Regions from separate parts of the Gordonia sp. 11cp genome, predicted to be linked through region 2. Evidence: riboswitches for the same ligand, from Rfam matches in the RefSeq annotation. Region 2 holds a riboswitch; the other holds the start of a gene.
The links. Region 2 has a riboswitch for glycine ahead of gcvP (aminomethyl-transferring glycine dehydrogenase). Riboswitches for the same ligand answer to the same signal wherever they lie in the genome.

Region 1 (15,241 bases), 1.5 Mb from region 2:
AGGTGGCTCCGAGCACCGGATAGCGGATGTCGGACGAGGTGTTGACGATCGGGCACACCTCCGCGACCTGCTTGGGATCGAGCCACTCGGCATCGATTCCGTTGAGCCGGTTGGCCTCCACGCGGCGGATGCTGTCGCGCACATCCTGCTCGGTGTGGGCGAGGTTGAGCACTCCGCGCTGACTGAAGAGGATCGGGTAACCGAGTTCGTCCTCGAGACCCTCCCACAGTTTCAGCGAGTGCTCGTAGATGCCGGCGCTCTCGTCCCACAGGTAGTTGGAGCGGATGAGGGTGGTGTTGCGGGCCATGTTGCCCCCGGCGAGCCAGCCCCGTTCCAACACGGCGACATTCGTGATCCCGTGCACGCGGGCGAGGTAGTGGGCGGTGGCGAGACCGTGGCCGCCGCCGCCGACGATGACGACGTCATAGGATGACTTGGGTTCGGCGTCGTGCCAGAGGAATTCGGGGTGATGGGGCAGGTGTGCACCGGGGGGAAGGGCGGCGGCGGGGTGGTTTGTCATCGTCGGGTGTTCCTCAGAAATCGATCACTACCGGGGACAGGGGTTCGGCACAGCAGAGCAGGATCTTGCCCTGCGCGATCTCGCGTGGACGGATACCGCCCTGGTGGTTCATCACCACGTCGCCGGAGAGCTTGCGTACCTTGCACGATCCGCACAGACCCACTCCGCACGACGACGGGAGGGTGACGCCCGCCTTCGCGGCTGCGGCGAGAATCGTGGTGCCGGGGCTCACCGTGATCCGCCGCGCACGGCGCGAGAAGTCGACCGCGACACCGGTTTCGGTGTCCGGTTCGTCGGCCGGGAGGCTGAAGCCGAAGCTCTCCTCGTGGATTCGCGCCAGCTCCGAGCCCGCGGCGACCAGCGCGCCACGGACCTCGCTGCGGAAACGCCCTGGTCCGCAGAGGAACACTTCGCGTTCGGCGAGGTCCGGGCAGACCCGCTCGAGCATCGCGCGGTCGATGCGTCCGCGGTGGCCGGTCCAGTCGGCGTGGTCCTCGGCGGCCATCCGCGTCGCCGCGAACGCCAGGGTCACATTGGTGTGCCGGTGTGCGAGTTCCTCCAGTTCGTCTCGGAACGGGATGTCGTCGACGTTGCGGGCGCTGTGTACGAAAGCGATGTCGAGGGGGGACTCGCTGTCGGTGACGGCGCGCAGCATCGACATCACCGGGGTGATGCCGCTGCCGGCGGAGATGAACAGGTACTTCTCGGCCGGTCGGGCGGTGTAGGTGAACCGGCCGAGCGGGCCGGTCGCGGCGATCATCATTCCCTCGACCAGGTTGTCGTGCAGCCAGTTCGAGACATGGCCGCCGTTCACCCGCTTGACGGTGATCGACAGGTTTCCCGGTCGCGTCGGTGGTGAGGAGATGCTGTAGCAGCGCTGGACCGCCCGGCCGTCGATCTCCATGGTGACGGCGAGGAACTGGCCGGGGGCGAAGACGAGGGTCCGGTGTTCGTCGACCTCGTCGATCGGCCGGTCGACCGACTGTCCGGGGCCCGAACGCGGCGATCCGCCCGCCACCCGGAACGTGAAGGTGGCCATGTCCCGGGTGGTGTCGGTCCGGGACACACACTGCAGGAAGATGTCGTCGGCCATGGTTGCTCTCATGCGCTCGCGGCGTCGGACGCGCCGGTGCCGTTGGTCGGGATGTCCAGCCGACGGCGGAGCATCGTGACGTACCAGTTGACGAACGCCTCCACCTGGAATTCCGAGGGGCCGTAGGGTCCGGGAACGTAGGCGGGACTGCTGATGCCGCTCTGGGCGAGCGCTACCAGGTCGGCGTCCTGCTGATTTGTCGTCTCCCAGACGCCGGTGAGGTGGTCGAGGTCGTAGTCGACGCCCTCGACGGCGTTCCGGTGGACGAGCCAGGTGGTGCGGACCAGGGTCTTGTCGGCGGCGATCGGGATGACCGAGAAGACCAGCGCATGGTCGCTGGTCACGTGCAGCCACATGTTGGGCTGGAGATGCATCGACAGCCGGCCGAGCCGCGCCTCGCCGATGTCGGTCAGCAGACGGCCGCAGGCGGCGGACCCGTCGAGGGTGAACGACTCGCCGGCGAGGTCGAGTGCTTCACGCTCGATATGGAAACCCGTTGGGCGCGTGTCGAGTTGCTCGATCCTAGAATGGGGAAGGTCGTGGCGGTCCCAGATCTCGACCTGTTCGGAGGTGACCCGGCGATACCGGTCGTACACCGGCCCGAGGCGCGACGGGATGGACCCGGTGTCGCTGTACCCCCAGGTCGGGAAGAAGACGTTGAGGAGCTCGGGATGCCCGTCGCAGTGGTAACACTCGCGGTTGTTCTCCATCGTGAGTTTCCAGTTGCCGTCCTCGATGAGGTCGGTCTGCTTGGCCACCTTGGCTTCGGCGAGGTGATGCGGGGCCAGGTAGGGCTCGACGATCGCGGCGACCTCGTCGATGTCTGCCGGCGGGTCGTCGGCCAGGCAGATGAAGACGAGCCCGGCGATCGACCGAACGTGCACCGACCGCAGCGAGTAACACGATCTGTCGAACCCGGGGGCCTGGGCGTCGGCGAACTCCAGGCGTCCGTCCATGCCGTAGGTCCACGAGTGGTAGGTGCACACGAACGTCCCGGTCGAGCCGCTCGGGTCGGTGAGCAGGCGGGCTCCCCGATGCCGACACACGTTGTGGTGGGCGCGTACGCGGCCGTCGTCGTCTCTGGCGACGATGACCGACCGGGTGGAGAAGGTGATCGTGACGTAGTCACCGGGCTCGGCGATCTCCGCTTCGGTGGCCACGAAAAGCCATGATTTCGAGAAGATCTCGTCGACATCGAGGTCGAAGAAGTCCCGGCTCACATAGAACGGGGCAGGCAGGCTCTGGCCTGCGACGCGATCGGCGATCAGGGTGCGGGCGTCGTGTTCCGGTGCCCGCGCGGCGGCATGCGCGACGGATGAAGCGGTCATCAGCAGTGCGGGCCTCTCTGCACAGTCGTGGTCGGGTCGAGGGGAAGTGTTGCGGCGCGTGGGCTTCGGCCGTGGAATCGGGTGACCTTCGGAGTCGGCCGGGTTCGACGTCGGCCGGCTCGGACATCTCCTGTTGTTGTTGCGCTGTACGCAACGTACCGCGCCTTGTGCAACAAGTGTGCGGTCTGGGCCTTGCGCTGTCAAGCCGGACGTGCGACTGTTCTCCACGAGCCGCAGACGTGTGCGGGAGATCATCGCGGATGACCGCGACGCCGAAGGAGCAACCGCCTCCCGGGAATCTCTCAGGCCCAGGTACCGCACACCGAGGCAACTCTGGAGACGAATCCGTCAACGCAGCCGGATTGACCGAAGGTGGCCACCACGGTGGCGAAAACTCTCAGGTGCACGGACAGAGCAGGGAGGGCGGTCGAGTGCATCACTCGTCCGAGATCGGTTGGAGTACAACAATGTCCACTTTCGACACATTCGCAGTCGATGGCGCCGACATCACGTCGGCCGCCGCCGAACATCCTTTCCGTCCGGCCGGGGTCCGGGCATGACCGTCAGCGTCTTCGAACTGTTCTCCATCGGCGTCGGACCCTCGAGTTCGCACACCGTAGGGCCGATGCGCGCGGCGCAGCGGTTCGTGTGCGGACTGGCCCGGACGGCCGATCTGCCATCCGTGTCTCACCTTGAGGTCGACCTCTACGGATCGCTGGCCGCGACCGGTGCGGGGCACGGCACCCTCACCGCTGTGTTGCTGGGTCTGGAGGGGCACGAACCCGAGACCATCACCTCCGAGACGAAGTCTCTCCGGATCGCGGAGATGGAGCGAACCGGTCGCATCCGACTCGGCGGCCTCGTCGACCTGGCGTTCACCACCGACGACATCCGCTGCCATCCCGAGGTCATGCGGCCGCGGCACCCCAATGCGATGGAACTCCGGGCGCACACCCGTGACGGCGCCCGCCTGCCGGTCGCGCGATTCTATTCGGTGGGCGGCGGTTTCGTGGTGACCGACGACGAGTTCGACCGACCGGCCGGCGGTGTCGCGGTGCCCCTGCCCTACGGGACCGCGGCGGAGTTGCTCGCGATCTGTGCGGAGGAGGGCAGTTCGATCGCCGAGGTCGTTCTGCGGAACGAGACGGCCACCCGGTCGGCCGACGATGTCCGCAACGGATTGCTGCACATCTGGTCGGTCATAGAGCGCTGCGTCCACCGCGGTGTCACCACCGACGGCGAGTTGCCCGGGGGCCTACGGGTCCGCCGTCGGGCCAAGCAGTGGCGAGACAGTCTGCTGCGTGAGGACCCGTTGCGATCGGCGGCCCACGCCGAGGACTGGGTCAACCTGGTCGCGCTCGCCGTCAACGAGGAGAACGCGGCAGGCGGTCGGGTGGTCACCGCGCCGACCAACGGCGCAGCCGGGATCGTCCCCGCCGTCCTGCACTACGCCCGGCGCTACACACCCGTCGGCCGGGCCGACCCCGACGACGTCACCGTCCGGTTTCTGCTGACCGCAGGGGCAGTCGGTGGCCTCATCAAGTCGGGGGCGTCGATCTCCGGTGCCGACGTCGGCTGTCAGGGTGAGGTGGGCTCGGCGGCGGCGATGGCCGCCGCCGGACTGGCCGAGGTGCTCGGCGGTTCTCCCGCGCAGGTGGAGAACGCCGCGGAGATCGCGATGGAGCACAGCCTGGGGCTGACCTGCGACCCGATCGGCGGTCTCGTGCAGATCCCGTGTATCGAACGCAACGCGATCTCGGCCGGGAAGGCGATCAATGCCGCGCGGATGGCCTTGCGCGGCAACGGAGATCACCTGGTCAGTCTCGACCAGGTGATCGCCGCCATGAAATCGACCGGCCACGACATGAACGCCAAGTACAAGGAGACCGCGACCGGGGGACTGGCAGTCCACGTGCCGCTGGGGGTGGTCGAGTGCTGACGTAGGCCGATCACCTGCGCCGGCTCTTGGTAAGCGCCACCGGGTCGAGCACGCCCCGCGACCAGTGCGCGGCCATCGCCAGGCTGGCCGCGCGGCCGGAATGTACATGGTGGAACGCCGATTCGGCTGCCCGGTCGGGATCATGGGCGGAGATGGCAGCGAGCATCTCTTCGTGTTCGCGGCACTGGACGCTCGGATCTCGGTCCTTGGTCAGGTGGAACAGCCACTGCGTGCGGGCTTCCAGGGGGCCGAGGACGTTCTCCAGCAGGGGGTTTCCGGCCAGATCGACGATGATCGTGTGAAACCGTGAGTTGGCGGCGGCGATGGCCGGCTTGTCGTCTCGCGCCGTGGCGTCGCGAGCGATCTCCAGTTGGTCGGCGAGGGAGGCGAGCCCGTCCGGCCCGGCTCGCTCGGCGGCCAGCCGGGCAGCCAGCACCTCGAGGCTCTCGCGGACGTCGAACAGGTCGCGGACATCATCGGCGGTGAACGGCGCGACGATCGCTCCGCGGCGGGGAACCATGACGACGAGTCCGTCCTGCTGGAGTCGCTGCATCGCTTCGCGGAGCGGGATACGCGACACCTCGAGCTCCACGGCGAGGTCCCGCTCCACCAGCCGGGTGCCGGGCGCCAGCTCGAGGCCGACGATCCGCCCGCGCAACACCTCGTAGGCGACATCGCTCAGCGACTTCTTCGTCACGGCGTCACTCCGATCCCGCTCGCTGCGTTCCCGGCGGTCTGCGGCTCTGGTCACGGCGCTCCCTTCTGGTGGCGAGGGCCAGCGTACCCCCGGATCGGATAACGGTATACCGTTAACTGCTCCCTTACGGACGCGTAATCGGATGGAAATGAACGGCGCGGATTCTCTTCGTAACGGTATACCGCTACGAGGTAGCCATCCCGACCAGGAGAGATCCATGAAACGTACCCTTCCCATCGCATTGATCGCTGCCGGCGCGCTCGCACTCGGGGTGTCCGGCTGCGGGTCCTCCGGCTCGGGGGCCGACGACGGCACACTGTCCGTCGGTGTCTTCCTCCCCGGCTCGGTCAACGACACCGGTTTCATGGAGTCGGCGTACGCCGGTTACAACCGGATCGAGGAGCAGCTCGGCGATCAGGTCGACATCAGCTACGTCGAGCAGGTCGCGACCGCCGACTATCAGCAGGCCCTGCAGCGGTTCGCCTCCGAGAACGAACTGGTGATCTCGGTGGGTGGGCAGACCGACGCGGACCTGCGCAAGGTCGCGCCGCAGTTTCCGGACGTGACGTTCGTCGAGATCGGCGGCCCGGCCGATGCCGAGCCCATGGAGAACCTCGCATACTACGACCCCCAGCAGGCCGAAGCCGAGTTCGTCGCCGGGGCGGCGTCGGCGGCGGCATCGAAGGCCGGCACGATCGGGTTCGTCGGCGGCGTCGAGCTCCCCGCGATCGTGAACGCGGCGAAGGCCTTCGAGAACGGCGCCGAGTTCATCGAACCCGGCGTCAGGGTTCTCGCGCCGCAATATGTCGGCGACTTCAACGATCCGGCGAAGGCCAAGCAGGCGGCGGCGGCCGCCTACGCCGGTGGCGCCGATGTGCTGAGCCAGATCGTGAACCTCGGCAAGCAGGGCATCGAGCAGGCCGCGAGCGAAACCGGTAACAAGATCAGTGGCGGTCCCATCCCGGGCGACTGCACCAACCCGGTGTACAGCGGTTACGTCAAGACCGACATCGGCGCGGAGGTCGAGTACGCGGTGCGAGCGGTCCTCGACGGCACGTGGGAAGCAGCGCAGGTCCCGTTCGGTCTGACCAGTGACAAGGGCGGCACCGACTACGTCGTGTGCTCGACCGATCCGGCGGTGGCGCAAGCGGTCGAGCGCGCGAAAACCGCCATCGCCGACGGCTCCGTCGCGCCGTACTGAGGCCGACGACGATGACGAACACCGCGGATATCACAGTGGCAGGCGCGGATTCGCTGCTCACGCTCGACTCGGTGGCGAAGACCTTCGGTACGGTCCGCGCGCTCCACGACGTGACCATGTCGGTCCGTGCGGGTTCGGTGCACTGCATTCTCGGTGAGAACGGTGCGGGCAAGTCGACCCTGTGCAACACCATCTTCGGCACGGTGTCGCCCGACCGCGGCCGGATGATCCTCGCCGACGACGAATATCGTCCGCGCGGCCCGGCCGACGCCATCGAATCCGGGGTGGCCATGGTGCATCAGCACTTCTCGCTGATACCGACCATGACCGTTGCCGACAACCTCGTCCTCGGTTCCGGGGGTTTCCGGCCGCCGCTGCGGCGCCTGCAGGGCGACCTCGATCGGATCGCCGACGACTACGGTCTGAAGGTCGACCCGAGCGCGATGGTGAAGGACCTCAGTGTCGGTGCGCGGCAACGTGTCGAGATCGTCAAGTCGCTGCTGACCGACCCGCGCCTCATCCTGCTCGACGAACCGACGGCCGTCCTCGACCCGGCGGAGATCGACGCGCTCATCGAGACGTGTGGGGCGCTGGCCTCGGCCGGGAAGTCCGTGGTGCTGATCACCCACAAGCTCGGTGAGGTTGCGCGCGTTGCCGATGAGGCCACCGTGCTGCGGGCCGGCACCGTCGTCGGCGGTGGACCGCTCTCCGACGTCAGTCGCGAGGAACTGCTCGAGATGATGCTCGGTGACGCCACACCGCTCCGCGACGCCGCGCGGCCGGCCCGGTCACGAGTACCGGACGCGCCGATCTGCCTGCAGGTCAACGGTGTCCGGGTGACCCACCAGGACGGTCGCGTCGCGCTTGCAGGCGTGGACCTCGACGTCCGCGCCGGCGAGATCGTCGGCATCGCCGGTGTCGAGGGCAACGGCCAGTCCGAACTGACCTCGGTGTTGTCGGGCGCCCTACGGCCGGATCAGGGAACCGTGACGATCGACGGCGAGGATCTGACTGCGGCCACGCCGGCACGCCGGACGCGCGCCGGGCTGGCGGTGATCCCGGAAGACCGGCACGCCGAGGGCATGATCGGCGCGATGAGCATCGCCGAGAACCTGGCGATGCCCCGATTGCGGCATTACCGACGGTGGGGGCTGCTCGACCGGTCCCGCATGATGGCCGACGGGCGCACCGCGATGAGCGAGTTCGACGTCCGCGCACCCGGCCCGCATGCACCGATCGGCAGTCTGTCCGGCGGAAACCAGCAAAAAGTGGTCCTCGCACGAGAACTCACGACACCCGGACTGCGCGTCGTGGTCGCCGCGCAGCCGACCCGCGGACTCGACGTCGGCGCTGTCGCGTTCGTCCTCGACCGCCTGCGCGCGGCCGCCGACGACGGCGCCGCCGTCCTCGTGACCTCCAGCGAGCTCGACGAGCTGCTGGCGGTGTGCGACCGCATCGTCGTCGCCTACCGGGGTGCCCTCCACGGCTCCGTCGACGCCCGATCGCCAGAAGCCGCTCGCACCATCGGCAACCTACTCACCGGAGTCGAATGATGGACACCGCCAACACACTCATGCGGTCGCGTCTGTCGACAGCGACCATCAGTCCCCGAAACCCCGTCATCGTCGGACTCGGCGCCGTCGTGATCGCGGCGGTGGTGGGCCTCGCGCTCGCCGCCGCGGCCGGTGCGAATCCGGCCACCGTGATCCAGGCACTGATCGACGGCACGCTGGGATCACCGTTCGCGGTGGGCACCTCGATGAACAGCGCCGCGGTACTCATGCTGGTCGCGATCGGTTTCACCATCGCGTACCGGGCCGGACTCGTCAACGTCGGCGGCGAGGGGCAGATCTGCCTCGGCGGCATCGCCGCGACGGCGGTCGGGGTGTCCCTCCCGGCAGGTGTCCCGCCGGTGCTGGCGATCCCGCTGACGCTGGCCGCGGCCGTACTCGGCGGAGCCCTGTGGGCGGCGATCGCCGCCTGGCTCAAGGTCCGGCGTGGCGCCAGCGAGATCATCACCACCCTGCTGCTGAACTTCGTCGGACTGGCGATGGTGGTTCTGATGGTGCACGAGGAAGGTCTGTTGCGGCAGCCGATGACGTCGTCGGAGACGTTGCCGCAATCGGAGTCCCTCACCGATTCGACGCATCTCCCGCTCCTGGGCCTGGCGAAGAACCCGGCCACGATCGCGATCGTGCTCGCCGTCGTGCTCGCCGCGATCGTGGGGATCATGTTGCGGCACAGCGCCGTCGGTATCCGGCTGCGGGCCGTGGGGTTGTCGCCGTCGGCGGCGGCGCGGTTGGGCGTGCCCATCGACCGCACCGCGTTCCTCGGTCTCACCGCTGCGGGCGGATGTGCCGGTCTGGCCGGCGGTCTGCTCGTCACGACTGCACCGTTCGTGCTGGCCGAAGGATTCTCGTCCGGGTTCGGTTTCAGCGGGCTCGTCGTCGGGTTGCTGGCCCGGGGGTCGATGATGGCGGTCGCCGGGGTCTCCCTCCTGTTCGGGTTCCTCGTCTCCGGGGGCATCAACCTGCAACTCGAGGCGGGCGTCCCGTCCTCGACCATCACGGTGGTCCAGAGCGTGCTCATCATCCTGATCGCCGCCACCGCCTGGTGGGCATCGACCGGGCCGGCGACGAAGCCCACCGCAGCCGCCGACACACGCGCCGGCGACTCGACCACCACCGAAGAGGTGCCGGCATGAACGCCACGATGATCACCGAGATCTTCACCAGCGGGGCAGCATTCGCGATTCCCCTGCTACTCGCCGCCACCGGCGAGTCCATCAGCGAACGAGCCGGCGTCCTCAACCTCAGCATGGAAGGAATCATGCTGTGCGGCGCCTTCACCAGCGTCCTCGCATCCGTCACCACCGGATCCGCGGTCCTCGGCGTCCTCGCCGGAATCGGCGCCGGACTCGTCTTCGGAGTGATGAACGCAGTGCTCAGCGTCCGGTGCCGAGCCGACCAGATCGTCATCGGTGTGGCGGCGAACGCGCTCGCGCTCGGCCTCACGACCTTCGGTTCGCGCATCCTGCTCGCCGACGGCAAGGGCAACAACATCCCTGCTTTCGACGATGTCCACATCCCCGTCCTGAGCGACCTTCCGGTCGTCGGCCCGGCACTGTTCGGACAGACCCTGCTCGGATATCTGTGCCTGGTGGTGGTCGTGTGCCTCGCCGTCCTCTTCTCCGGCCGGACCATGATGGGCATCCGCGTCGACGCGGTCGGCGAGGATGCGACCTCGGCGGGTTGGACCGGACTGGCGGTCAACAGGATTCGGGTCCTGGGCGTGATGATCGCGGCCGGCAGCGGCGGACTGGCCGGTGCGCAGCTGGCACTGTCGGAGGTCCGGTCCTTCAGCGAGAACATGACCGCGGGCATGGGCTACCTCGCCGTCGTCGCGGTGATCGCCGGTCGCTGGAAGGTCACCGGAATCGTCGTCGCCGCGCTGTTCTTCGGAGTGGCCCGGGCGTTGCAGTTCGCGCTACCCGCACTCGGGGTCGACATCCCGTTCGCGCTGCTGGTGATGCTCCCGTACATCATCGCGATCGTCGCCGTCGCCGGCCTCGTCGGCGGGCGCAAGGCGCCGTCGTGCCTCACCGTTCCCTACGTCGGCCGTGTCTGACGCGCCCGAAACCACCTGCGAGAGAGAGGCCCTTCCCATGGCCATCGTCCTGACCCACTCCGATGTGACCGCCCTCATCGACCGTGCGGCTGTCGCCGCCGCGGTCGAGCAGGCGCACATCGACCTGTCGACCGGTTCGGCCACCAACCCAGCGCCGGCGATGCTGCCGATCGACCGGGGAACCGTGCTGCCGATGGCGGCATCGGCCCGCCGGCACCGGGCCAGCGCGGTGAAGATGCTGTCGGACATGCCATTCAACCGCGAGTCGGGTCGCCCGGCGCAACGGTCGACGATCTTGCTCATGTCCGCCGACACCGGTGAATGTGAGGCGGTGATCGACGGGCGGCTGATCACCGCGGTTCGCACCGCCGCCGCGAGCGCCGTCGCGACCGCCCATCTCGCCCGGACGTCGAGCGCGGTGCTGGGCCTGATCGGTGCCGGCGCGCTGGCAGTCGAGCACGCTCGGGCGATCGCGCGGGTCCGGCCGCTGGAGAAGGTCTTCGTGTGGTCGCGGAGCATCGAGACGGTGGATCGGTTCCGCACGGCGATCGCCGACCTCGATCTCGATGTGGAGCCCGCGGATTCACCGCGCCACGTGGTCTCGACGGCCGACATCGTGTGCACCCTCACGCCCTCCCGCGAGCCGATCGTCGACGGCGCGTGGTTCCGTGCCGGCCTGCACCTGAACGCGGTGGGTGCGCCGCCGAGAGCCGATCATCGGGAGGTCGACGGCGCGGGTATGGCCGCCGCTCGTGTCGTGGTCGACAGCCGCTCGACGGCGCTGGCGAAATCCGGCGACGTCCTGCTCGCGATCGAGGAGGGCCACCTGGCCGCCGACGACATCGCCGTCGAACTGGGCGACGTGATCGTCCAACCCTCCCGTGGGCGGAGGGACGACGAGGAGATCACCCTGTTCAACTCCGTCGGGATCGGGTTGCAGGACCTCGTGACGGCACGGTTGCTGGTCGACGCGGCGCTGGAGCAGGGAGTCGGCACGCGGGTGGAGCTGGCCGGATGACCATCTCCGACCGGGAACGAGAGTTGTTGCGGCGCGCCATCGAACTGGCCGGTGAGGCCGGCGAGAGAGGCAACCGACCGTTCGGCAGCGTGATCGTCGTCGACGACGTCGCGGTGGCCGAGGGGCGCAACGAGGTGAGCTCCTCCGGGGACATCAGTGCCCACGCCGAACTCGTCGCACTCCGCCGAGCGATCGCCGACGGGCACGGCGAACGACTCGCGGGCGCGACCGTGTACGCGAGCGGGGAGCCCTGCCCGATGTGTGCCGCGGCATGCGTGTGGGCGGGTGTCGGCCGGATCGTGTTCGCCGCGTCGACCGCGGCGTTCACCTCGGTCATCCCGGACGGTCCGCACTTCCGGCTGTCCTGCGCGGAGATGATCGCGTCCAGCGACGCCGCGATCGTCGTGGACGGACCGCGGCTCGAGGAGGAGGCGTTGCCGGTGATGTCGCGGTACGCCGGTTAGCGTCTCGGCGTTAGTCTCCCAGCACCCGGCGCAGGTACTCGTTGGCGAACACCCGGGACGGGTCGTATCGATCACGCACCGCACAGAATTCGTCGAATCGGGGATAGACGGCGCGGAGCTGCTCGGCGTCGCGGGTGTGCAGCTTGCCCCAGTGCGGCCGGCCGCCCAGGCCGGCGAGGATGGCTTCGACGTCGGCGAAGTAGGCGTCGGAGTCGGCGGGAACGTCACGATGGTAGCGATGTACGGCGATGTAGCCGCTGGTACGGCCGGAGGCCGTGGACAGCATGAGGTCGTCCGCGGCGGCGGCACGGACCTCGATGGGGAAGCTGACGAGGTAGTCGCGCCGGTCGAGGAGCGCGCGGATCTCGGTCAGTGCCTCCGGCACGGCGGCGAGGTCGACGGCGTACTCCATCTCCCGGAACCGGACGTCGCGGTCGGAGACGAACACGCCGGTGGAGGTGTCGGTGAACTCCCGCGCGGAGAGTGCGCGACCGGTGACACCGTTGATCGCCGGTACCAGCTTGGGTGCGCGCGCCCCGATCTCGCACAGCAGGCGGAGCGTCTTGTTGCTCAGCAACTCGTCGTCGATGTAGCGCCTGATGCGTGAGGGACCGTTGAGGGGAGCGTCGGCGCCGACCCGGGTGTTCGTCTTGACCAGGGCGCAGTTGGTGTGCGGGAAGAGGTAGAACTCGTGGTGGTCGGTGCTCGCGACGCGCTCGTGGAAAGAGGCGATCGCCGCGTCGGCCGTCTCGGGGCCCTCGACGGCGTGCAACCGGAACTCGTCCACACACTCGATGGTCAGTTCCACGAGGACCCCGAGCGCGCCGAGGCCGAGCGCGACAGCCTTCAGGTCGGCGTCGTCGGCGGTCAGGGTGACGATGTCCCCGGTGCCGGTGACGATTGTCGCGCCGACGATCTGGGTGCTGATGCCGCCGAAGGCGAGACCGGTGCCGTGGGTCCCGGTCGAGGTCGCGCCGGCGATGGTCTGACGGTCGACGTCGCCGAGGTTGGTCATCGCGAGTCCGAACGGCGCCAGTAGTCCCGGGATCTCGTGGAGGTGGGTCCCTGCGCGCAGCGTCACGCGCCGATCGTCGACGCCCACGAGGCCGCGCAGTCCGGACAGCTCGAGTTGCACGTCGTCGGCAACGGCGATGGGGGAGAAGCTGTGTCCCGCACCGACTGTCTTGACCGTGCCGCCGCGCGCGGCGGCCTCTCGGACGAGATCGGCTACCTCGGCTGCACTCGCCGGGCTCTCGACGCGGTGGGGTGTGCATCCGGCGGTACCGCCCCAGTTGCGCCAGGCGGGTGTCGAACGCGCAGCGGTCCCGTTCACAGGAAGCACTTGCCCTCTCCTCGATAGGTCGGCACGACCTCGCTCACCGTGGCCCGCCCGGCGTCGTCCCGATCGACGATCGCGACCTCGCGGGCCCGCTCGCACACCTCGCCGGACTTGGTGTGCCGGAACCACACCCGGTCCCCGACGGCGATGTCGTCGGCGGCCACACCCCGCAGCGGGGTCTGCACCTCACCGGCCGCCTCGGTGCCGATGTACTCGAGTCCGGTCGGCCACACCGGTTTCGGCAGCCGGTCGGCGGCGGGTGGGCCGGACGCGATCCAGCCGCCACCGGCACAGGTCACGATGCCGTGAGCTGGACGACGGACGACATCGAGACCGAAGGACAGTGCTGGCGCGGGACGGAACCGCTCGTATCCGTCGAACAGATGGCCGCCGAACAACCCACTGCCCGCAGCGATGTCGGTGACCGCGCGGTCGCGTGCCGTCTCCTCGAGGGACCCGGTGCCGCCACCGTTGACGAACTCCAGATCCGCCATCTGACGCAGTTCCGCGATCACCTTGCCCCGGCGCCGCCGCAACTCGGCCATCGAGCGGCGCTGCATCGCGCGGACGGCGCGGTTGGCCAACGCCTTACCGGGCACCGCATCGGCCACCCCGGCCACCTGCGCCTCGTAGGACATGACCCCGACGAGGTCGAAACCGGGCCGCGCCACGATGGCCCGTGCGAGCTCGAGTGCGTCGCGGCGCGAGTGCACCGGCGATCGGCGAACACCGATGTGTACCCGCCCGCCGAGCACGCGGTACGACGCGTCGAGATCGATGGCGACGCGGATCGGTGTACGGGCGCCGGCGGGGACGACGGAATCGATGATGTCGAGCTGGTCGACGGAGTCGACGAGCAGGCTCACCCGGCTCGTCGCGACCTCGTCGGTGACCAAGGCGGCCAGCGCATGTCGTCGGACGCTGGGATAACCCATCAGCACCTCGCCGATCCCCGACTGCGTGGCGAGCCAGTGGGCTTCGGCGAGATCGTAGGCGAGAACTCCGTGAAAGCCGTTGCGCCCGACGACGTCCTCGATGACCGACCGCACCCGGACGGACTTGCTCGCGAGGCGGATCGGGACGCCCCCGGATCGTCGGATCAGATCGGCGGCGTTGTGTTCGAGCGCCGCACGGTCCAGGACGAGGACCGGCGCGTCGAGCCCGGCGTCGGCGACAGCCTGATCGATCGCGGCCCAGTAGGCGCCGGGGTCGCGTGCCCATACGTCGAGGGCGGTCCGGCTCCCGGTCGTCGGAACACCGTCAGTCGAATCTGACATGGGTCATCAGCTGATCGGTGATGGAGCGGATGATCGCGTCGACGACCTTGTCGTCGGCGGTGCTGAGATAGATGAGCGTGATGGAATTGGTGGCCGCGATGACCACCGGACCCAACTCCTCGACGGGTGTCGTCCACACCACGCCGGTGAGGTCGGTGATGGACTGCAACCCCGCCGAGGCCACCCGGTAGAGCTGTTCGTACATGTGTTTGCCCACCTGCTGCAGTTCAGGGTGGTTGTGGGCGTAGATCCCGAGTGCGATGGCCGCCTGCATGCGGCCCGGATCGGCTTTGAGCAGATCGTAGAAGGCCCGGAACTGGCCTTCCATGTTCTCCCGGATGTTGGCGATGTCGGGCGTCGGCGAGTACACCGCGCCGGGCAGCAGGGTGTGCAGCATCCTCTCGATGTCGGTGGGCACGGCAGTCTCCATCACCGCGCACAACAGTGCGGTGCGGCTCTCGAAGGCGTAGTGGAAGCTCGCCAGTGGCATGCCGGCGTGGGCGCAGATGCGACGAGTCGTGGCGCCCTCCACCCCGTGATCGGCGATCACGCGGTACGCCGATTCGATGAGTGCGCTTCGACGTTGGTCGACGGACATCCGTGCCACTTCGGTGACTTTCTGACCACATGCGCCGGCGCATGCACGGTGGACAATGCTCGCCGCAGCCTATCAGTGCCGGTGAGGCACACAATGCGCTTCACGCGGAAGAAATCGCAGATCACACCGGTGGGCGGCCG
Region 2 (15,241 bases):
GGCATCGCGTCCCTCGAAGACGACCACCACGCGGGCGCCGGTCTCGCGGACCCACTCCTGGAGTTTGACGAGCTCGGTCTGCAACCGGAACAGTTCCGCCTCGTAGACCTTGTTCGCGATCTTGGCCTGCTTCGGTTTGTCCTTCTTCGACATGAGCAGAAAGACTACGGGGTGCGGACGGCCTCGCGCTCGGATTGCAGTTCGGCGACCGACGCGTCGATGCGCGCCCGGGAGAACTCGTTGATGTCCAGACCCTCCACGATCTGCCACCGCCCGTCGACCGATCGCACCGGGAACGAGCAGACGAGTCCGTCGGGGACGCCGTACACACCCGGCGACGGCAACGCCACCGACGTCCAGTCGTCCGGCCGTGTGCCGAGAACCCAGTCGTGGACGTGGTCGATCGTGGCGTTGGCCGCCGACGCCGCCGACGACGATCCGCGGGCTTCGATGATCGCGGTGCCGCGTCGGGCGACGGTCGGGATGAAGTCGTCGACGAGCCAGTCGCGGTCCGCGGCGATGTCCGCGCCGCTCCGGCGGCCGACCCGCGCATGGAAGATGTCGGGATACTGCGTCGCGGAGTGATTGCCCCACACGGTGACCCGGCTGATCTCGTCGACACTCGCGCCGGTGCGCCGGGCGAGCTGCGCGATCGCGCGATTGTGGTCCAGACGGGTCAGCGCCGTGAACCGTTCGGCCGGCACCTCGGGCGCATGCGCGGCGGCGACCGCGGCGTTCGTGTTGGCGGGGTTGCCGACGACGATCACCCGGATGTCTTCCGCGGCAACGTCGTTGATCACCGAACCCTGTGCCGCGAAGATGTCGGAGTTGGCCGCGAGCAGGTCGGCCCGTTCCATGCCCTTGGTCCGCGGCCGGGCCCCGATGAGCAGACCGAAACTCGCCCCGTCGAACGCCTTGCGCGGATCGTCGAGGACGTCCACCGACGTCAGGAGCGGAAAGGCGCCGTCGTCGAGTTCCATGGCGGTCCCGACCGCGCCGGAGATCGCCTGTGGCAGCTCGAGAAGCCGCAGGGCGACGGGCTGGTCGTGACCGAGCATCGCGCCGGCGGCGATGCGGAACACGCTGGCGTACCCGATGCTGCCCGCCGCTCCGGTCACGGTCACGGTGACGGGCATCCGACGGTTCACGACGCCTTCTCCGTGAGCAGGACCTGAGCCGCCGGTCCGACGAGGACCAGGGCGTGGCCGACGGAATACCAGGTCAGCGGTTCCTTCGTGAACTCGGTGACCCAGGTGTCGGCGCCGGCGCGCGGCCCGGGGCAGGCCATCATCGTCGAGGCGAGGGAGCCCAGGCGCAGCAGTGAGTTGTCGACGCGGAGGTCGCCGATGTGTCGGTTGCATCCGGCCGACAGGGCGATCCGGTTGGCGGCGGGAAAACTGACCTCCAGCGGTCCGCCGCCGGGGATCTGCTCTCCGGTCACCGCAGTCGAGGTGTAGGTCTTGCCGACGAAGCCGGGGGCCGGGGGAGCCGAGGACGCGGAACCGGGTCCGACGATCGTCGTACCGAGCGCTACGATCACCGCGCTGAGCAGCAACGCCATGCGTAAGCTGATGCGGTGTTCGCGGGCTGGGTGACGGTCGTGCGCGGATCGACGTCCCGGTACGGGTTGACGTCTCTGCGCCGGATGACGGCGTTCGCCGGAGCTCACGTGCACAACGGTAGCCGACCGGACAGGGGTATGGATATGACGAATGTGGGCGCTCCATGGTCCCGGTGACGTGTCGGACCGAGTACCTGACCGGTCGCCATCATCGTTCGGCCACAGCCGCCTGGGTCCTCATGGTCGCCGGGATGGTCGCCCTCGTGGCCCTCAACGTCGCCGGGGTCGACGGTCTGGTCACCTCGGCGGTGGTCGGCGCGGCGATCGTGGCCTCCCTGCTCGGGGCGGCATTCGGGCGGCTCGGCGAACGAGGCGCTGTCCTGCTGACCGTCGACGAGGACACGGTCTACTTCGGGAACGAGGACCGCACACTGGTCAGCTATCCGCTCTCCTCACTGGTCACGGTCGCGGTGGGCGGGCCGGCGGACGCCACCTCGGACATGACCGGCGAGCGTGCGCGACATCTCACGGTGATCGGACAGAAGTACCTCAAACTGACCTTCGCGACCCGGGACGGAAAGCCCGTCCCCGCCGACCGGACCCCGCCCGACCGCGACGACGACCCCGACACCGCGCCGGAGACGCACTTCTGGCGGGTCGCCGTCGTGGAAGGGGACCCGGCGGTGGCGGAGGTCCTGGCCCGTCTCCGGCAGCACGCGCCCGAACGCATTGCCACCAGGAAGAAGACCGCGACGTCGGCCGGGCAGCAGCCGCGGGCCGCCGCGGCAAGCGCTCCGCCGGACGAGCCCGTCGATCTGACCCGGCCCCCGACGAGCGGACCGCGGATCGTCGACGCGGGTTCCGACGAAGCGGCGCAACGACTGTGGGAGGAGGCAGCGCGTCGCCACGACGAAGTTCTCGGCGCCTACGGCAGTTACGAACTCGACCCCGCCATGCTGCTCCGGTACCCGGCCGTGACCGACGTGACCGTCGACCAGACGCAGACCTTCCATCTAGCGCTCGACGAGGCGATGGCCCTGCGGACCGACGACTATCCGGGGAACCGCTCGCGCGCCGACGCCTACCAGCAGTCGGTCGCCCGACTGCGGCGGGCCTGGATCGCCTGCGAGAAGAACGGCCGACGGGTGGGGGCGTCCTATCTGGAACAGGGCGATCAGGACGACCTCGACACCGCGCTCAAGCTCTACAACCACGCTGCGGCCAGCACCACGCCCGCCGAGCAGGCCACCTACTACGGCCGGGTCCGCGACATCGTCAGCACCATGACCGACCGCGGTGTGCTCCACCCGCCCGAGGCGGCGGTGGCCGAACTGCAGGCCGTCACCCGGAGAGCGCTCGAGGCGGGTACGCCGAAGGTGTGAGGCGAGGCGGTACAGGCCCCGGTCAGGGGAGCCGTCCGGTTACCGGCCTTCCCTGATGAAACGTCCGTCCAGGGTGTACAAAGCCTCGGCGCCGTCGGTATTGGCGATCTCCATCCGGATCACGAACTCCTGAGTGTCGCTGATGCGGTCGAGCTCGACCTCCACGCCCACTGCGTCACGGTCGTACTCGGGGACCGACGCGCGTCTCATCAGGTCGGCACGCACCCGATCGAAGACCTCCGCGGAGATGCTGTCGAAGCGGAAACCGTCGGCTCGATACCGGCCCGCCGAGATGCTCGATGAAGGGAAATAGCCTGGGGCGACGGCAATCTCGCCGCCACGGTCGGCGATCCGGTAGCGGACCAGAACGCCGCCCGAGTTCTGGATGACGCTCGCCGTCACCGGAGAAACGCCGTCGGCGATGCCCTGGATGATGAACTCCTCGATGACGGGTGCGTTCAGCGGGACGCGTGCCGCGGCCAGTTCACGCCGGGCCAGTTCGAAGGACTTCTGGAAGTCAGCAGGGTCGAAGAACTCGGCGACGGTGCCGTCGGGTGTCGCCTGGACGGAGTAGTCCTCGAAGACGCCCTCGCCGGGTTCGATCGTCCCGGTGATGAGCACCGGCGCGTCCGGTGCGCCGCGCTCGATCGCGATTCGTTCGAGTTCGGGTTCGGTGGAGTACGGACGGACGGCCGCAACCATCGGTTCGGCGACCGAGCCGAGCACGTTCGGGTCGATTGCCGTGGCGTCGAAGGTCTTGTTCGCCCGGTCGGTGTTCGGCACCGCCGAGGAATTCGAGTACCCGTCCCCGACGAGGACGCTCGTCGCGCGTCCGGTTGCCGGGTCGAGGACGATCGCCTGATCCGACGAGGAGTCGATCTGATACCTCAGCGCCAGTACGTTGCGCGTCGCCTCCGGCCCTTCGTATTCGATGATCGCCTCCAGCATCCGACGGTGCCGGTCGGCGAGGCTCGCCGCTTCCTCTTCGGTGGACGAGTCGTCGCCGGAATCGAGGGCGGAGTCGAAACCCGACAGCGAGGGTCCCTCCACGTGCCACCCGCCCGCGACGCCGAACAGCAGTGCGCCGGCCACGAGCAGGGTCACCACCGGGTAGGCGAGAGCCCAGCGCCCGGGCTGGTCGTCGAATTCGGGGGTGTCGGTCTGATCGCGCGGCGGGAGTGAGTCCGGCGGCAGGGTGGTGAACGGGCTTTCGGTCAGGGACTGGAAGTTGCCCTTGGTCATCGAGGTGATCCAGCGGGCACGGTAGGCGGTGTCGTTCGGTGGGTTGATGGTCGCGGTGACCATGGTCGGTTGTAGGTCGTCGGCGGTGAGGCTGCTGCGCGTGAGTGCCTCGACCTCCACCTGCGGCGCGTCGGGCGACGTCGCGCGCCGGAACTCCGGCAGTTCGGACACCCGGGACGCGCGCGGACTGATCGCTATCCCGACGAACACCAGCGGGATCCCGAAGAACAGCGCCACCCACCAGTCGTTGAACGCACCGAGACCCACGCCCACCGCGATCAGCGATCCGGCGATCACCGCCCGCACGAGGCGGAGACGAACCCTGTTCCGGCGAGTCCTGGTCATGGGCCGTCCTTAGTCCTCGAGCCGAATCGGGTGGACTGATCATAATGTCGGCGTCCTCGGTCGACCAGCGGCCGCGTACCGTTGTTGCTGACCTGGCCGCCGGGAGGGGGCGGGTCGCGACGGAAACCGGGAACGATCAGGAGAAATGTTTCGGTGGGAAAGCTGAGCAACAGCATGTGGCGACTTCTGGGCGCCCAATCGACTCGCAACCAGTCGAAGTCGTTGGGAGTGATCAAGGACGCCGAAGCCCACACCGACTGGGCCGCCGAACTCGCCGACGACGCGTTCAGCGCCGAGGCGGAGAAACTCGACATCACGGAGAAGCCCGCCGACCGCGCGAAGTTCCTCGCCCTGGTCCGTGAGGCCGCCGACCGTGCCATCGACCTTCGGCCCTTCGACGTTCAGCTGCAGGGTGCCCTCCGACTCCTGGAGGGCGACATCGTCGAGATGGCCACCGGCGAGGGCAAGACACTCGCCGGGGCGATCGCCGCGATCGGGCATGTGCTGCAAGGGCACCAGGTCCATGTGATCTCGGTCAACGACTACCTGGCGACTCGCGACGCCGAGTGGATGAAACCGCTCTTCGACGTCTTCGGCATCACCGTGCACGCGGTCTCGGAGAACTCCGACCGCGAGGAACGCCGACGCGCATACGCCGCGGACGTCACCTACGGGTCGGTCAACGAGATCGGCTTCGACGTCCTGCGCGACCAGCTCGCGCTGTCCGAATCGGACCTCGTGTCACCCAAACCCGACGTCGCGATCATCGACGAGGCGGACTCGGTTCTCGTCGACGAGGCGCTCGTACCGCTGGTCCTCGCCGGGTCGACCGAGACCGAGGTGCCCGACGCGGCGATCCACGACGTCGTGTCGCGGATGAAGAACAAGCACTACGAGGTCGATGCCGAGGGACGCAACGTCACCCTCACCGACGAGGGTGCGGCGTTCGTGGAGGAAGAGCTCGGCGGGATCAACCTCTACAGCGAGGAACACGTCGGGTCGACCCTCGTGCACGTCAGCATCGCGATGCATGCGCATTATCTCCTGGAACGCGACATCCACTACATCGTGCGCGACGGTGGCGTGCACCTCATCAACGCCTCGCGTGGCCGGGTGGCGCAGCTGCAGCGCTGGCCCGACGGTGTGCAGGCCGCCGTCGAGCTCAAGGAAGGTCTCGCCCAGACCGATTCGGGCGAGGTCATCGACACCATCACCGTGCAGGCGCTTATCGGCCGCTACCCGAAGGTGTGCGGCATGACCGGTACCGCGCTCGCCGCCGGTGAACAGTTCCGCCAGTTCTACGAGCTGCGCGTCTCTCAGATCCCGCCGAACACGCCCAACGTCCGGACCGATCTGCCCGACCGCGTCTACGACACCAAGGCCAACAAGGTCGAGGCGATCGTGGCCTATGTCAAGGAGATCCACGAGACCGGGCAGCCCGTCCTCATCGGCACCCACGACGTCGCCGAGTCCGAGGAGCTCGCGTACTTCCTGGACAAGGCCGGGGTGCCGTCGGTGGTGCTCAACGCGAAGAACGACGCCGAGGAGGCGAAGATCATCGCCGAGGCCGGCGCACGGGGTGCCGTGACCGTGTCGACCCAGATGGCCGGACGGGGCACCGACATCCGCCTCGGCGGTTCCAAGGACGACGCGGACGCCCACGACGAGGTCATCGAACTCGGCGGGCTGTGCGTCGTCGGAACGGGCCGGCACGACACCGAACGTCTCGACAGCCAGCTGCGCGGTCGCGCGGGCCGCCAGGGCGATCCGGGAACGTCGGTGTTCTTCTCGAGTCTCGAGGACCCGGTCGTCACCAAGAACCTCGCGTTCAAACGAGATCCGGTGTCGCCCAATGAGGACGGCTCGATGGGCAGCAAGGGCATCGACCTCATCGAGCAGGCCCAGCGGATTGCCGAGGGCGTGATGCTCGAACTCCACGCGAACACCTGGCGCTACAACAAGCTGGTGAACCAGCAGCGCGACATCATCGTGGAGCGACGGATGCAGATCCTCACCACGGACACCGCGCTCGACGAGCTGGCGGACCTGGAACCGGAACGCTACGCCCAGCTGACCGGCGAGAAGACGCCTGCCGAGTCCGAGACGGACAAGCCAGAGACCGACAAGCCAGAGACCGACAAGCCCGGGACCGACAAGCCCGGGACCGACAAGACCGAGGCGAGTGTGTCGGATGTGGCCGGAACGGACGCGACGGCGACCGATGCCGGCGCCGACGAGGCCCCGGCGGTGTCGCCGGTACCCCGAGAAGTGCTGTCGCAGGCCGCGCGCGAGATCGTGCTGTACCACCTGGACCGCGCGTGGGCCGACCATCTCGCGTTCGTCTCCGACGTGCGCGCGAGCATCCACCTGCGGTCACTGGGCAAGGAGAGTCCGCTCGACGAGTTCCACCGGTTGATCCTCGCCGAGTTCGCCGACCTGCCCGGTACGGCTCTCACAAAGGCGCGTGAGACATTCCGCGAGGCCGACATCACGCCCGAGGGTGTCGACCTGGGATCCGCGGATCTGCACCGCTCGACGACCACGTGGACCTACATGGTCCACGACAATCTGTTCTCCTCAGGCGGGGCGAAAACACTGCAGGGCATCATCGGGATCTTCCGGTGACCGAGCCGGAGGCGGCGACCACGCCGGCTCCGGACCGGATCGTCACGGTCCCGAACGCGCTGAGCGTGCTACGGCTCGCTCTCATCCCGGTGTTCGTGTGGCTGCTCCTCGTCGAGGAGGCGGACGGGTGGGCCTTCGCGGTCCTCATGTTCTCCGGGTTCTCCGACTGGGCCGACGGGAAGATCGCGCGGCTGCTCGATCAGTCGTCGCGGATCGGTGCGCTGCTCGATCCGGCCGCCGACCGGCTCTACATCGTGATCATCCCGATCGCGTTCGGCATCCGGGACTTCTTGCCGTGGTGGCTGATCGGTGTGATCATCGCGCGGGACGTCCTCCTGTTCGCCTCGGCGCCGTTGCTGCGGTCGCGCGGTGTGCTGGCGCTCCCGGTGCTCTACATCGGCAAGGCCGGGACGTTCGCGCTCATGAGTGCTTTCCCGTGGCTCCTTGCCGGACAACTCGATTCGATCGTGGGGACCATCGCATACCCGATCGGTTGGGCCTTCATGATCTGGGGTGTCGGACTGTATGTGTGGTCCTTCGTCCTGTACTGGTATCAGACGATCCTGGTGGTGCGGCACATGCCGCCGCGTCACCGGGCAGGCGCCTCGGCAGACAGTAGGGTCTGACCGAGAACGAAAGGGGTTCGCGTGACCGACAGCAAAGTGCCAGAGACCTTGCGTTACACCGCGGAGCACGAGTGGATCGAGCGACTCGGACCGACCACGGTGCGCGTCGGGATCACCGATTACGCACAGGACGCCCTGGGCGATGTGGTCTTCGTCCAGTTGCCCGAGAGCGGTGCGGAGGTGACGGTCGGGGAGTCGTTCGCCGAGGTGGAGTCGACCAAGAGCGTGTCCGACATCTTCGGTCCGCTCGCGGGGACGGTGTCGGCGGTCAACGACGCCCTCGACGCGTCGCCGGAACTGGTCAACTCCGACCCGTACGGCGAGGGTTGGCTGGTCGAGATCGAAGCGGCCGACGAGGCGATCCTCGACGAGCATCTGGGCGAGATCCTCGACGCCGCGGGCTACCGCGCCGTCATCGAGGGCTGAGTGCCCGGTGGCCGTGAGCGGCCGGTGCCCCGATCGACCCGGCTGATGGCTCCCGGAGCGATATGATCGACGATGCCGGAGTCGACTCGCTCGCCGGTGCGATCGGCATGACCGGTACGGTTACGGCAGTGGGAACGAGGGGCGCGACGTGACACCGATGCTCACGATCTCGCGCCCAGAACTACCCGGCCGCACAAGTCATGTAGATTCGACCGGCCATCGCGGCGAGAGCCGACGGGCATCGTCCCGGACGGTTCCGACTGTTCCGAGGACATGGTTGACGACTATGCGGTTGGCACTGACGATGACGAAGGAGAAGCGGTGAGCGAAAACGACAGGGACTTCGAGGCGCCGGTGGAGACCACATCGGTGTTCCGGGAGGAGTTCATCAACGAACTCGATGCCGGGACCAGCACCTCGAGTGAGCCGGCCGACACGGGGGTCGAGCGACTCGCTCCCGGGACCGCGCTGCTTGTCGTGAAGCGAGGACCCAACGCCGGGTCGCGGTTCCTCCTCGACCAGCCGACGACCTCGGCCGGCCGGCACCCCGACAGCGACATCTTCCTCGACGACGTGACCGTCAGCCGCCGTCACGCCGAGTTCCGCCTCGGCGACAACGAGTTTCAGGTGGTCGATGTGGGCAGCCTGAACGGCACCTACGTTAACCGGGAACCGGTCGACACCGCGTCGCTGAGCAACGGCGACGAGGTCCAGATCGGCAAGTTCCGCCTGGTCTTCCTCAGCGGTCCCCGCGACGAAGCAGACGCCTGACACCCGTGACGGCGTCCACGGCCCCCCGCGGCGAAGGATCGATGTCGATCGGCACGGTCCTCGCCCAATTGCGTGATGACTTTCCCGACATCACGATCTCGAAGATCCGATTCTTGGAGTCGGAGGGTCTGGTGACCCCGGAACGGGCACCGTCGGGATATCGGCGGTTCAGCCAAGCCGACTGCGATCGGCTGCGATTCGTGCTGACCGCCCAGCGGGATCGGTACCTCCCGCTCAAGGTGATCAAAGAGCAGCTGGACGCGATCGACAACGGGAACGGCGGCTTCGGTCCGGGCGGGACGCGGGTGCTGTCCGCGGCCCGCGGGACCGTGGCGCCGGCCACCGACTTCGGTGCCCGGGCCGGGCGCGTCTCCCGTGAGTCGCTGATCGAACGGACCGGAGTCGATTCGGCTTTCGTGACCGAACTCCAGCGCAACGGGCTGCTGATCGCCGGGCCGGCCGGGTTCTTCGACGAGGACGCGGTACGGCTCGTCGAGGCGGCGGCCGCCCTGGCCAGTTACGGCCTGGAAACCCGTCATCTGCGGGCGTTCAAGGTGTCCGCGGACCGCGAGGCGGGCCTGGTCGCCCAGATCGCCAACCCGATCGCCAAGGGCAAGGGCACGGGTGCGCGGGACCGTGCCGAAGAACTCGTGCGTGAGATCGCCGCGTTGTCGGTGACCCTGCACACGCAGTTGGTCAAGGCTGCCGTCAAGAGCGCGCTGGACTGATCTCCGGGCGTGCGCGGGTCGGTGCCCGTCGCGGCCGGCCGCACCGGACTGAACAGCCACGATCGTCCCAAACCGCCGCGAGTCGGCCGCCGCTGTCCACTCAGTCGGTGTAGCGTCGAGATCACTGAAACGAGCGCCGTACAAGGCGTCTGGGAGGTGCGAGATGAGCGAGATGCGTGTGGTGGGCATCAGGGTCGAACCCCCGCAGAGCCAGCCGGTGTTGTTGCTGCGCGAGGTGGAGGGTGAGCGCTATCTGCCGATCTGGATCGGGCAGAGTGAAGCGGCTTCGATCGCCCTGCGGCAGAAGGGGATCGAGCCTCCTCGCCCCTTGACGCATGACTTGATCGTCAATCTGATCAAGGAGTTCGGGCAGACCCTGCTCGAGGTTCGGATCGTCGACATGCAAGAGGGCACCTTCTACGCCGAGATGATCTTCACCGGCGACCTGCGCGTGTCGGCGCGGCCGTCGGATTCGATCGCGGTCGCGATGCGGGCCGAGGTCCCGATCATCGCCGACGAAGAGGTGCTCGCCGAGGCGGGTCTGCTGATCCCGGACGAGGAGTCCGACGAGGCCCCCGAGGCGCAGGCCGACGAGGTCAAAGAGGACGAGGTCGAGAAGTTCAAGGAGTTCCTCGACAACGTGTCCCCGGACGACTTCAAGGCGAGTGGCGCCTGACCGGTCGGCGCATCCCGTGCGACGGACCGCGCTCGTTTCCGACGCCGGGGGCCAGATCACGGAACGGACACCGCCCGGTCACCATTTGTCTCGATCTCAAGTTGAGGTTGAGTGTGCTGGCGAGTCGCGTTGATCCTCCGTCATCCGCCGCATAGCGTCATCAGCGACATCGAGCACCGGACACGGGCCGATGAAGATGAATCGGCCGACCGGAAACAGCCTGGACCGCGTAGTGTGGACGTGGACGTCAGGCACTGTGGTGCGGCGTCCGATCCGAGCTTTGCGAGGGAGTCAGAAGTGGGCGATCGTCCGGTCGACAGCGAAACGACGTCGAGCGACCAGTCACCCGATCGTCCGGTGACCGAGCGTGTCGACGCCGTCCCGACCCAGGGCAGTCTCGGCGACATCGCCCCGGGCCTGTTCCCGGACGACACCGTGCCCGACGAACTCGTCGGCTACCGCGTACCGAGCGCGTGCCAGATCGCCGGTATCACCTATCGCCAGCTCGACTACTGGGCCCGCACCTCGCTGGTCGTCCCGTCGATCCGTGGAGCAGCGGGCTCGGGCAGCCAGCGCCTGTACTCGTTCAAGGACATCCTCGTCCTCAAGATCGTCAAGCGGCTGCTCGACACCGGCATCTCCCTGCAGAACATCCGCGTCGCCGTCGACCACCTGCGCCAGCGCGGTGTCGAGGACCTCGCGAGAATCACACTGTTCTCCGACGGCACGACGGTGTACGAGTGCACGTCGGCCGAAGAGGTCGTCGACCTGCTGCAAGGCGGGCAGGGAGTGTTCGGTATCGCGGTCAGCGGCGCGATGCGTGAGCTGACCGGCACCATCGCCGATTTCCCCGGAGAGCGGGCCGACGGCGGTGTCAGCGAGACCGCGCCCGAGGACGAACTCGCCGCGCGCCGCAAGAACCGCGCCCGTCGCACCGGTTAGTCCGCGTCCCGCGTAGACTGGGCCCGCGTCGCTACGCTGCGGGAGAGCGCCGAAGGCAGAGATGCCGGCGGCCGCCGAAGGAGCAACACCTCCCCGTCAAACTCTCAGGCACCCAGGACCGCGGTGGTGACGACGTCTCTGGAAAGTGACGATCCGTCGTCCGCCCACGGTGAAAGGTCGTCGCGCAACGCTGCGGGGCACCGAATCTCTCAGGCGTCACATCGGCTGCGGCCGACGACATGACAGAGGGGGAGGGTCAGCAAGCCGGTGCGCGCACCGGCGCCTGCGAGAGGTGCCCTCCACCGTGTCCATCACCGATGCGACCCCGTCCGACGCCCCGGACCCCGCCACAGCTGCCGCCGCCCAGGTCTCGGCCGCCTTCGTCGATCGCCATGTCGGTCCGGATGCCGACGAGACCCGGCGCATGCTCGAGGCGATCGGCGCGGCCTCCCTCGACGAGCTGGCCCACCGGGTCATCCCCGCGGTCATCGCCGACGAACTCGACTCCGACGTGCTCGGCGCCTTGCCCGAGCCGCTCAGCGAGAGTGCGGTCCTCGCCCAACTCGGCGACCTCGCCGCACGAAACACCGTTGCCCGCTCGATGATCGGGCTCGGCTACTACGGCACCCACACGCCCGGCGTCATCCTGCGCAACGTGCTGGAGAACCCGGCCTGGTACACCGCGTACACGCCCTACCAGCCGGAGATCAGCCAGGGGCGTCTCGAGGCGCTGCTCAACTTCCAGACCATGGTGGCCGACCTCACCGGGATGGAGGTGGCCAACGCCTCGATGCTCGACGAGGCCACCGCGGCCGCCGAAGCGATGACGCTCATGCGCCGTGCGGGTAAGTCGAAGTCACCGCGCGTGGTCGTCGACACCGACCTGTTCCCGCAGACCCGTGCCGTGATCGACACTCGCGCCGAGCCGCTGGGCATCGAGGTCGTCGAGGCGTCGCTGCATCCCGAGCTGCCCGGGTACGGACTGCCCGACGGGGAGTTCTTCGGGGTGATCCTCCAGGTGCCGGGCGCATCGGGTCGCGTCCTCGACGCCACCGCGATCATCGACGCGGCGCACGACCGCGGAGCGCTCGTCGCCGCCGGTGCCGATCTGCTGGCGATGACCCTCCGCACGCCGCCCGGCGAGCAGGGAGCCGACGTCTGCTTCGGCACGACGCAACGCTTCGGTGTGCCCATGGGCTTCGGTGGGCCGCATGCCGGGTACCTCGCGGTCGGATCGAAGCATGCCCGGCAGCTTCCCGGTCGTCTGGTCGGTATCTCCAAGGACGCCGATGACAATCTGGCCTACCGGCTCGCCTTGCAGACCCGGGAACAGCACATCCGTCGTGAGAAGGCCACGAGCAACATCTGCACCGCGCAGGTGCTCCTGGCCGTGATGGCCGCCATGTACGCCTCCTACCACGGTGCCGACGGCTTGCGCGCCATCGCGCGACGCACCCACGCGACCGCTACCCGGCTCGCCGACTCGGTGGCGGCCGGCGGATTCGCGGTGGCGCACGCGAACTTCTTCGACACCATCGAGGTGCGCGCACCCGGGCAGGCCGATGCCATCGTGGCCCGGGCCCGCCAGGAAGGCATCAACCTGCGCCGGGTCGATTCCGACTCCATCGGCATCGCCTGCGACGAGACGACGACCGACGCAGACGTCGATGCGGTGCTGCGGGCCTTCGAGGTCGCCGGCGTCACGCCGCGGGCGTTCGCGCAGCCGATCGAGAATCGCACCAGCGAGTTCCTCACCCACCCGGCGTTCAACCGGTATCGCACCGAGACCGCGATGCTGCGGTACCTGCGCGCCCTGTCGGACAAGGACATCGCCCTCGACCGCAGCATGATCCCACTCGGGTCCTGCACCATGAAGCTCAATGCCACCACGGAGATGGAACCCATCACCTGGCCCGGCTTCGCACAACTGCACCCGTTCGCGCCGGCCGACGACACCGAGGGAATCCGCGAGCTCATCACGACGCTCGAGGGCTGGCTCGTGGCGGTCACCGGATACGACCGTGTCAGTCTGCAACCCAACGCGGGGTCGCAGGGCGAGTTCGCGGGCCTGCTGGCGATCCGCGGATATCACCTCAGCCGCGGTGACGTCGACCGGGATGTGTGCCTGATCCCGTCGAGCGCCCACGGCACCAATGCCGCGTCGGCGGTCATGGCGGGCATGCGGGTCGTGGTCGTCGGGTGCCGCGACAACGGCGACGTCGACCTCGACGATCTGCGCGCGAAGATCGACGCCAACGACGGTCGGGTCGCGGCGATCATGATCACCTACCCGTCGACGCACGGAGTCTTCGAACACGACGTCCGCGAGGTCTGCGGTGCCGTTCACGACGCGGGCGGACAGGTCTACGTCGACGGCGCCAACCTCAACGCGCTGGTCGGCGTCGCTCGACCGGGCCACTTCGGTGGCGACGTCAGTCACCTGAACCTGCACAAGACCTTCTGCATCCCGCACGGCGGCGGCGGACCGGGCGTCGGGCCGGTCGCGGTCCGGGAGCATCTCGCGCCCTTCCTCCCCGGGCACCCGCTCGCCGACGAATTGCCCGGCTCGGCGACCATCGCCGCCGCCCCGTACGGATCGGCGGCGATCCTGCCGATCACCTACGCCTACATCGCGATGATGGGTGCGGACGGCCTGCGGCGTGCGACGCTGACGGCGATCACCGCCGCCAACTACGTCGCCAAGCGGCTCGGTGAGCACTACCCGGTGCTGTACACCGGCGAGGACGGCTTCGTCGCCCACGAGTGCATCCTCGACCTCCGGGCCATCACGAAGGCCACCGGAGTCACTGTCGACGACGTGGCAAAACGGCTCGCCGACTACGGTTTCCACGCTCCGACCATGAGCTTCCCGGTGGCGGGCACCCTGATGGTCGAGCCCACGGAGAGCGAGAACCTCGACGAGATCGACGCGTTCTGCGACGCGATGATCGCGATCCGGGGCGAGATCGAACTCGTCGGACGAGGGGAGTGGCCCGTCGACGACAACCCGCTCCGCGGCGCGCCGCACACGGCGGAGTCGCTGGTAGGCGAGTGGGATCATCCGTACTCCCGGGAACTCGCCGTCTACCCGCAGGGCCTCCCGTCCGCGGGTGGCCGGGCGAAGGTGTGGCCGGCCGTCCGGCGGATCGACGGGGTCTACGGCGACCGCAACCTGGTGTGCAGCTGCCCGCCCATCGAGGCCTACAGCAACTGACCTGGTCGCTTGCAGCGACGAACGTTCCCTACTGCTCGTTGAGCAGGTGAGGAGCGCAGCGACGAGCCGTGTCGAAGCGACCGGGGCCGGTGCGCTAGCCGCCCGCGGTTCCCGACGGCACCGTCGACGCGGTCGAGCTCGCCGGGACGCTGGCCGGTCCGTAGACCAGCCGGTTGATGGCGACGATTGCGCCGTTCTCGGGCGTGGGCATCGGATCCGGAGTCCGCGGGAACGTCACGGTCGAGGTCGGCGCGGGCATCGGGGCGTCGCCGCGGAAACCGAGCTCGGTGAGCAACCGGAGTTGCTCCGGCTCCGAGGCGAACTCGATGAACTCGGCAACGGCATCGGTCGCCGAGTCGGTCACCGCGGGACCGGACAGCCGGACCACCGGGTAGTCGGCGATCGGCGTCGGACCGGACGGGATCAGTTCCGCCAGCCGCGCGCGGTCGTCGCCGCGGGTCATCTGGAACAGGCGCTGTTCGGTGATGGGAACGACGTGGATGCGGGCCCGCGCCGCGTCCGGCGCGTCGGCGATGACCGTCGCCGCGCCCTGTGGCGTCCCGTCCGGAGAGAGGGGGGCGCCCTCGAGCATGGCGCGCACGCTGGAACTCACCCGCGGCGACTGGGCGTCGGCGGTGGTCAGCGGCCCGGTGGTCCGGGTGACACGCGTCGCGACCGCCTGGGCGGCCAGCGCGCTGGCGTC

Region 1: another riboswitch for glycine. It lies ahead of AC3B6C_RS13950 (L-serine ammonia-lyase); the one in region 2 lies ahead of gcvP (aminomethyl-transferring glycine dehydrogenase).

Annotation. Positions count from the first base shown of each region.
Region 1 is NZ_CM173437.1:3,111,549-3,126,789, forward strand. It holds gene AC3B6C_RS13935 (sarcosine oxidase subunit beta family protein) at 1-520, opposite strand, end outside; gene AC3B6C_RS13940 (FAD-binding oxidoreductase) at 534-1,613, opposite strand; gene AC3B6C_RS13945 (aromatic ring-hydroxylating oxygenase subunit alpha) at 1,622-2,941, opposite strand; glycine riboswitch at 3,176-3,269, shown strand; gene AC3B6C_RS13950 (L-serine ammonia-lyase) at 3,498-4,880, shown strand; gene AC3B6C_RS13955 (GntR family transcriptional regulator) at 4,891-5,631, opposite strand; gene AC3B6C_RS13960 (BMP family ABC transporter substrate-binding protein) at 5,795-6,778, shown strand; gene AC3B6C_RS13965 (ABC transporter ATP-binding protein) at 6,790-8,331, shown strand; gene AC3B6C_RS13970 (ABC transporter permease) at 8,331-9,482, shown strand; gene AC3B6C_RS13975 (ABC transporter permease) at 9,479-10,405, shown strand; gene AC3B6C_RS13980 (ornithine cyclodeaminase family protein) at 10,443-11,423, shown strand; gene AC3B6C_RS13985 (nucleoside deaminase) at 11,420-11,887, shown strand; gene AC3B6C_RS13990 (D-arabinono-1,4-lactone oxidase) at 11,898-13,220, opposite strand; gene AC3B6C_RS13995 (alanine racemase) at 13,217-14,503, opposite strand; gene AC3B6C_RS14000 (TetR/AcrR family transcriptional regulator) at 14,487-15,110, opposite strand.
Region 2 is NZ_CM173437.1:4,635,175-4,650,415, reverse strand. It holds gene ppk2 (polyphosphate kinase 2) at 1-153, opposite strand, end outside; gene AC3B6C_RS20895 (malate dehydrogenase) at 165-1,136, opposite strand; gene AC3B6C_RS20890 (META domain-containing protein) at 1,145-1,561, opposite strand; gene AC3B6C_RS20885 (hypothetical protein) at 1,726-2,943, shown strand; gene AC3B6C_RS20880 (hypothetical protein) at 2,983-4,530, opposite strand; gene secA2 (accessory Sec system translocase SecA2) at 4,684-7,155, shown strand; gene AC3B6C_RS20870 (CDP-alcohol phosphatidyltransferase family protein) at 7,152-7,781, shown strand; gene gcvH (glycine cleavage system protein GcvH) at 7,803-8,207, shown strand; gene garA (glycogen accumulation regulator GarA) at 8,481-8,978, shown strand; gene ftsR (transcriptional regulator FtsR) at 8,984-9,706, shown strand; gene AC3B6C_RS20850 (bifunctional nuclease family protein) at 9,870-10,382, shown strand; gene AC3B6C_RS20845 (MerR family transcriptional regulator) at 10,680-11,324, shown strand; glycine riboswitch at 11,354-11,455, shown strand; gene gcvP (aminomethyl-transferring glycine dehydrogenase) at 11,629-14,538, shown strand; gene AC3B6C_RS20835 (hypothetical protein) at 14,633-15,241, opposite strand, start outside.